DNA from 3 places in the Streptomyces sp. NPDC051561 genome. Region 2 is predicted to be linked to each of the others. Evidence: riboswitches for the same ligand, from Rfam matches in the RefSeq annotation. Region 2 holds a riboswitch; each other region holds the start of a gene.
The links. A riboswitch is a leader RNA that binds a small molecule or an ion and turns the genes downstream of it on or off. The one in region 2 is predicted to bind cobalamin.
Positions count from the first base shown of each region.

Region 1: another riboswitch for cobalamin. It lies ahead of ACIA73_RS28105 (FecCD family ABC transporter permease); the one in region 2 lies ahead of metE (5-methyltetrahydropteroyltriglutamate--homocysteine S-methyltransferase).
Region 3: another riboswitch for cobalamin. It lies ahead of ACIA73_RS31665 (cobalamin biosynthesis protein); the one in region 2 lies ahead of metE (5-methyltetrahydropteroyltriglutamate--homocysteine S-methyltransferase).

Region 1 is NZ_JBITDM010000015.1:45,520-47,773, forward strand. It holds gene ACIA73_RS28100 (ABC transporter ATP-binding protein) at 1-214, opposite strand, end outside; gene ACIA73_RS28105 (FecCD family ABC transporter permease) at 214-1,314, opposite strand; cobalamin riboswitch at 1,420-1,581, opposite strand; gene ACIA73_RS28110 (glucose PTS transporter subunit IIA) at 1,997-2,254, shown strand, end outside.
Region 2 is NZ_JBITDM010000012.1:172,177-174,430, reverse strand. It holds gene metE (5-methyltetrahydropteroyltriglutamate--homocysteine S-methyltransferase) at 1-1,285, opposite strand, end outside; cobalamin riboswitch at 1,447-1,670, opposite strand; gene ACIA73_RS25485 (SAM-dependent methyltransferase) at 1,761-2,186, opposite strand.
Region 3 is NZ_JBITDM010000019.1:83,073-85,326, forward strand. It holds gene ACIA73_RS31650 (hypothetical protein) at 1-90, shown strand, start outside; gene ACIA73_RS31655 (hypothetical protein) at 183-365, opposite strand; gene ACIA73_RS31660 (DUF397 domain-containing protein) at 391-663, opposite strand; cobalamin riboswitch at 930-1,076, shown strand; gene ACIA73_RS31665 (cobalamin biosynthesis protein) at 1,112-2,110, shown strand; gene ACIA73_RS31670 (cobyric acid synthase) at 2,107-2,254, shown strand, end outside.

The DNA.
Region 1 (2,254 bases), on a different contig from region 2:
GCGCGCTCATCGCGTACAGGTCGTCACCGTCGAGCAGGATGGTGCCGGTGGTCGGGCGCAGCGCGCGGTAGACGGTGCGCAGCAGGGTGGACTTGCCGCTGCCGTTCGGGCCGACCAGGCCGACGAACTGGCCGCTGCCGGCGTGCAGCGCCAGGTCGGACACCAGCCGGGTCCCGGCGATCTCCACGGTCAGATCCGTGATGTCGACACGCATCACACACCCCCGAAGGAGTAGGAGTTGCGCCGCATCAGCAGTACGAAGCACGGTACGCCGACCGCCGCCGTCACCACCCCCACCGGGAGTTCCACCGGTGCGAGCACCACGCGGGACAGCACGTCGACCCAGATGAGGAGAAGTGCTCCCAGCAGAGGGGCCACCGCGAGGAGCCGGCGGTGGTCCGCACCCACGAGCATCCGCACCGCGTGCGGCACCATCAGTCCGACGAAGCCGATCGCCCCGCTCACCGCGACCACCGCCCCGGTCACGGCCGCGCACACCACGAACAGCTCCTTGCGCAGGCGAGCGGCGTCCACGCCCAGCGCGGCGGCGGTCTCGTCGCCCATGGCGAGGGCGTTCAACCGGCGTGCGGACCAGGCGAGATGGGCGAGTCCCGCGCAGACCGCGCCCGCCGCGATGGGGACGGAGGCCCAGCTCGCCCCGCCCAGGCTGCCCAGCAGCCACATCATGGCGGAGCGGGCCGCCTCGCCGCGTTCGGCGGCGAACACCATGAAGGTGGTGACGGCCGAGAAGCCGTAGTACATGGCGGTGCCCGTCAGGACCAGGCGCAGCGGTGTCAGCCCGCGCGGCGTGCGGGCCACCGCGTAGACCAGGGCCATGGAGGCGAGCGCGGAGGTGAAGGCGGCCGCGGAGAGCGCCCACACGCCGAGCGCGCCGAGGGCCCCGAAGAGCAGCACCGCGTTCGCGCCGACCGCAGCCCCCGAGGAGATGCCCAGGACGAAGGGGTCGGCGAGCGCGTTGCGGACCATCGCCTGCACCGCGACGCCGATCGCCGAAAGACCGGCACCGACCACCGCGGCCAGCACGGCACGCGGGAAACGGAGTTCCCACACGATCGTGTAGGCGGCGACCTCGTCGGCCGAAATCGCCCCGCCGCTCAGCCCCGCCCACAGGTAGTGCAGCACCTCGCCCCAGGTCAGACCGGAGGCGCCGAAACCCGCCCCGCAGACCAGGGAGAGCGCCAGGGCGACGACCAGAGCCGGTATCAGGAGGGACAGCGGGGCGCGCCGGGGCGGTGGCGCACCGGTACGCGTGGTGTCCGGTGGTGCGCAGGGGCGGTCGAGGGCAGTGGCCACGGGCACGATCGCTTTCGCCTCGGGCCGTGCGGCTACGACGACCGAAGCAGCGGCCCGGGGCGCGGGACGCCCGGTGCAGCGCCTCTCGCAGTCCACGGCGAATCGACAGGTGCGTTTCACGTCCGCGGGTGATCGGGCTCGCGGGACCGGAAGTGCCCGGTCCCGCCCACCGTTGCGGGTCAGCGCCGGATTTCGACCGGCTTCCCCCGTGGAGTTCCTGCAGCTTAACGGGTGCGCGGGGCCCGTACGGTCCCGGAAATGTCCCAAGGCACCTTCCCGGCTCCGTAGTTACCGTGCTGGTGCTGGTGCCGGTGCGTGGCTCGCTCGTTTCCGTTTCTGCTCCCGGCATCCAGGAAACGGCCGGCGAGATCGGGGGCGAGCAGAATCGGCTCGCGAGAGGGCCTGAAGCAGGGTGTCACCCGGGGTCACCGGCAGCCCGTCCGGTCGCTCGGCACGCGGTGCTACAGTCGTGTCCGATCGATCTCGATCGCAGGATTGTTACTCCCCGAGGACGTCACCGCCATCGCCACTCGCGATGCGACGGCGGCGTACCGCTTGAGGGGAGGCAAGGCCTGGGACGCGCCGCGTGCGCGACCCGGGCCTTTTTTGTTGCCCACAATCCGGCGTGCGAGGTCGCGGACCGATCCAGGACGGCAAGCGCCCGTAGATGCAAGGACGCATCATGAACACACACGCACAGGGGCCCGGGGCACTGGCGGAGGAGATTCTCCGCGGTGTCGGCGGAGCCGAGAACATCGAGAGCCTCACGCACTGCGCGACACGGCTGCGATTCCAGCTCCACGACGGCGAGAAGGTGGACAAGCCCGGCCTCGACGCCCTCGGCGGCGTCATGGGCACCGTGGCGCAGTCCGGCGACCGCTTCCAGATCGTGATCGGCGGAGCCGTCGCGCGCGTCCACGCCGAGATCATGAATCTGCCG
Region 2 (2,254 bases):
CCCGCTGTGCGTACGGTGCCGAGCGGCGGCTGTCCGCCTCGGTGACGGCGGTGGCCCGCTCCCGTACCGCTGGGTCGTGGGTGATCGGGGAGTGGGCGCGGGAGGCCAGGTCGGCCCGGTTGGCGGCGAGTTCGCCGGTGATCGCACCGGTGCCCCGTTCCAGGCCGCGGGCGAGGGTGACGACCTCCGTGGCCTTCTGCCGGGCGAAGGCCAGCCAGCGCAGGATCTGCGGTGCGACGTCCCGTTCGGCGGCCGTGTCGAGCGGGACGTGCAGCAGCGAGCAGGAGGTTGCCACATCGATCCGGTCGGCCAGGCCGAGCAGGGTGCCCAGGGTGGCGAGGGACTTCTCGAAGTCGTTGATCCAGATGTTGCGGCCGTTGACCACGCCCGCGACCAACCGCTTGCCGGGCAGCCCGCCGACGGCGGCGAGGTCGGCCAGATTCGCCGCGGCGGCCTCGGTGAAGTCCAGGGCCAGGCCCTCCACCGGGGCCTTGGCGAGCACCGGGAGGGCTTCGCCCAGCCGGTCGAAGTAGGAGGCCACCAGCAGCTTCGGACGGCTCGGCAGGGCGCCGAGGTCGCGGTAGGCGCGGGCGGTGGCGTTCAGTTCGGCAGGCGTCCGGTCCTGGACCAGGGCGGGCTCGTCCAGCTGCACCCACTCGGCGCCCGCCGCACGCAGATCGCCCAGCACCTCGGCGTACACCGGAAGCAGCCGGTCCAGCAGCGTCAGCGGCTCGAAACCCGGGTCGACGCCGGGGGCGGGCTTGGCCAGCAGGAGATAGGTGAGCGGGCCGACCAGGACGGGGCGCGGGGTGTGGCCGAGCGCGAGGGCCTCCTTCAGCTCGGCGACCTGCTTGGCCGAGTCCGCCGAGAAGACGGTGTCCGGGCCCAACTCGGGCACCAGATAGTGGTAGTTGGTGTCGAACCACTTGGTCATCTCAAGAGGCGCCACGTCCTGGTTGCCGCGGGCCATGGCGAAGTAGCCGTCGAGCGGATCGGCATCGACGTCGGCGCGGTGCCTGGCCGGGACGGCGCCGACCATGACGCTGGTGTCCAGCACGTGGTCGTAGTACGAGAAGTCACCGGTCGGCACCTCATGGACGCCGGCCTCGGCCAACTGCTGCCAGTTCGCCCGGCGCAGGTCCCGCGCGGTCGACTCCAGGGCTTCGGCGGTGACCCGGCCCTTCCAGTACCCCTCGACGGCCTTCTTCAGTTCCCGGTTCGGGCCCTGGCGGGGGTAGCCGTACACGGTGGCGCGTACTGCCGCGGGTGCGGACTTCGGTGTCACGGAAATCTCCTTCGCGAGATGACTCCTGAGAATCCCGGCAACGGGACACGGACGCGAAGGGATGACGAACCGGGCGGACCGGACGTGCCGACGGGCACGGTCCTTCGCCTGGTAGGTACGCCGACCCGCCCACGAGGTCACCGGAATTTCCGTACGCGAGCGGTCGCGTACGGGCAGCGGGCAGGTCTTCGGACTCGTGGGCGCACCTACCGGGCCTCCGGCAGACACCTACTGGCCGTCGCTTCCCAAATCCGTCCGGATCCAGTGCGTATGACGGCGGTCGTTCCCACTCACCGCTGCGGGGCAGTCCCGGATTCCCACCGGGTTCCCTCTTACGACGCTCCCGCCTGGCGGACGGGTGCGAACCAGCTGCACCGGCCAGCGTAGGGGGCAACAGGCCCTTGCGGGCCGGGCTGTTCACATTCCGGAACGTGAAATGAGACACCACCTCCGGGCATGGGCAGCCGGGACCGCATCAGGGCGGCAGCCGGATCTCGCGCAGCGGATCGCCGCCGTCGACGAAGAGCCGTCCGCCGGGTGCGGGCACGGCGGCGATACGGGGCATGGCGCGCAGCCCGAGTTCCGGGTGGCGCCCGTCGAGCGCGCCCACCCGGAGGGCGAGGACGAGGTCGAAGGGCCCCTCTGCGGGGGCGGGTTCGAAGGTCTCGATGGCACCCTGTCGCAGCCGCGGCCGCCCGGAGGCGATCTCCTCGGCGCAGGCCGCGGCCGCCAGGGTCACGGCACGTTCCGACCGGTCGATGGCGACGAGGTGACCGGAATCCGGGCGTGCGGCCACCGCCCGGGCCGCCGCACCGGGACCGCACCCGATCTCCAGGACCTTCATATCGGGTGCGAGGGGCAGGGACTCCACGCATGCGGCGATGCGGCGCGAGAGCGGCATGGGCCGAGAGTCCCACGGGGAGCGGGGTCGGGTGAACTGTGCTGTTGCGTCAGGGAGTTCGAGCGGGC
Region 3 (2,254 bases), on a different contig from region 2:
TCCGCGACCATGGCGCGCACCGGCGCGTACGCCTGCTTCGCACTGTGCGCGGCGGCGGTGACGTACGGGATCTACCTGATCGTCGCCTGACCCCGCACGTCCCGGCGGCCTCACAGAGCCCCGGGGTGCAACGGCTCCTCCGCCGTTGCACCCCGGGGCTCTCATCTTTGCGAGGTCTACGCCTAAGAGCGACACTCGGCCCACACCAGCAGGCGCGGTCCGGCCTCGTCGACGAGCAACGAGGTCACGCCGCCCACCAGCGTCACCAGCGCACCGCTGACGGCGCAGTACGTCACCCGGACCAGTACTCCGGGAAGCGGCTGCCGGCCCTCGCCCGCCACTCGTCCTTGCGCCCGGTCCCCCATCAGCCCCGCCTCCCGGCCTTCCGCGTCATTGCGGAAGGCATCGTTCCCCTCCTATGTCCCCTGACACGACCGCTGCGAGAAATCCGCACCAGGGTTGTCGTGACACAAGGAAGTCCCCCTCCTCCAGCCGCTGGGAGTCGCGCACTCTCACCCCCTCGGGGCGATAGGCCACTTCCACGCATTCACCGCCGTTGGAGGTGTAACTGCTCTTGAACCAGCGCCACTCGGGCAGGTCCCCATGGGCCACTCCGACCTCCTCCTGCACGAGAGCCGACTCACCGAGGCACCGACTGCCCACCTTTGCACCGTAGCGCCGCGCCGCACACGGGCGCAGGGTGCCGACGAGACCGGCCGCACCGGGTCGAATCCCGGTGGCAATCGCCCATCGCCGTTCCGTGCCGCTCTCCGGTTGTCGTGTTCCAGTCCAGAGAGGCCGAATAGTGACGCCTAGGCCTCTTCCGGCCCGTATCGGCCGGTCGGAGCGTCGATTCGGAGCAGACGTCGCCGCACCTCCCCGCGCCCCGGGCCGCGGAGCACTCCCGCAGGTCAACCCCAGGTTGACTGGTGTTCGCGGGGCGTGGTGGACTGCCCGAGCCAATACGGCGGCATGGAGAGGAAGCCGGTGCGAATCCGGCGCGGTCCCGCCACTGTCACGTGCGATGTTTCCCGTCGTCACGAAGCCAGGAACTCACCTCCGCTCGTCACGTCGAACCAGGGCGCGGACCCTGAGTTAAGGACACTTCGCCATGCCCGGCTGCGGTCCACGCGGTTCAGCTGTTCTGCCTGCCCAGGTCTTCGCGTACGGCGCGACCGCCGGACTCCTCGGCGACCTGTTGCTCGGCGACCCCCGACACGGCCACCCCGTCGCCGCTTTCGGACGGACCGCCGGTGCCGTCGAGCGGGTCCTGTGGCGCGACCACCGTGGGTGGGGCGCACTGCACACCCTCGTCTGTGCCGGTGGCGCCGCCGGTGCCGCCGCCCTGGCCGCGCGCGCCGTACGCCGTTCACCCGTCGCCTCCGTCGCGCTGACCGCCGCCGTCACCTGGTCGGTCGTCGGGGGTACGTCGCTGGGGCGCGAGGCCCACGCGCTCGGCGGGGCGCTCGCCGCCGGTGACCTGGAGGTGGCCCGGGAGCGGCTGCCGCATCTGTGCGGGCGGGACCCGCAGTCGCTGGACGGGCAGCAGATGGCGCGTGCGGTGGTGGAGTCGGTCGCCGAGAACACCTCGGACGCGGTGGTGGGCGCGCTGGTGTGGGGGGCGATCGGGGGTGTGCCGGGGCTGGTGGCGTTCCGGGCGGTGAACACACTGGACGCGATGGTCGGGCACAGGTCGGCGCGGTACCGGCGCTACGGGTGGGCCTCGGCCCGGCTGGACGATGTGGCGGGGTGGCCGGGGGCCCGGCTGACGGCGGCGCTCGCGGTGCTGGCCGGGGACGACACGCGGGGTGCGGTGCGGGCGTGGCGGGCGGACGCCGCCGCGCATCCGAGCCCCAACGCGGGTCCGGTCGAGGCGTCGTTCGCGGGGGCGCTCGGGGTGCGGCTGGGCGGAACGCTGTCGTACGCCGGGCGGGTGGAGCACCGGGCGGTGCTCAACGGTGAGTCGGGCCGCCCGGTCGAGGTGGCGGACATCGAGCGTGCGGTGCGGTTGTCGCGCCGGGTGAATCTGCTGGCGCTGGCCGTGTGTGCGGCCGGACGTCTGGCCGTCGGGCGGGCAGCCCGTGGCCGTACGAAGGGAACGAAGTCATGAGCGGTGGCGGGCTGTTGGTCGCGGGGACCACCTCGGACGCGGGCAAGAGCGTCGTCACGGCGGGGATCTGCCGGTGGCTGGTGCGCCAGGGGGTGAAGGTCGCCCCGTTCAAGGCGCAGAACATGTCGCTGAACTCGTTCGTGA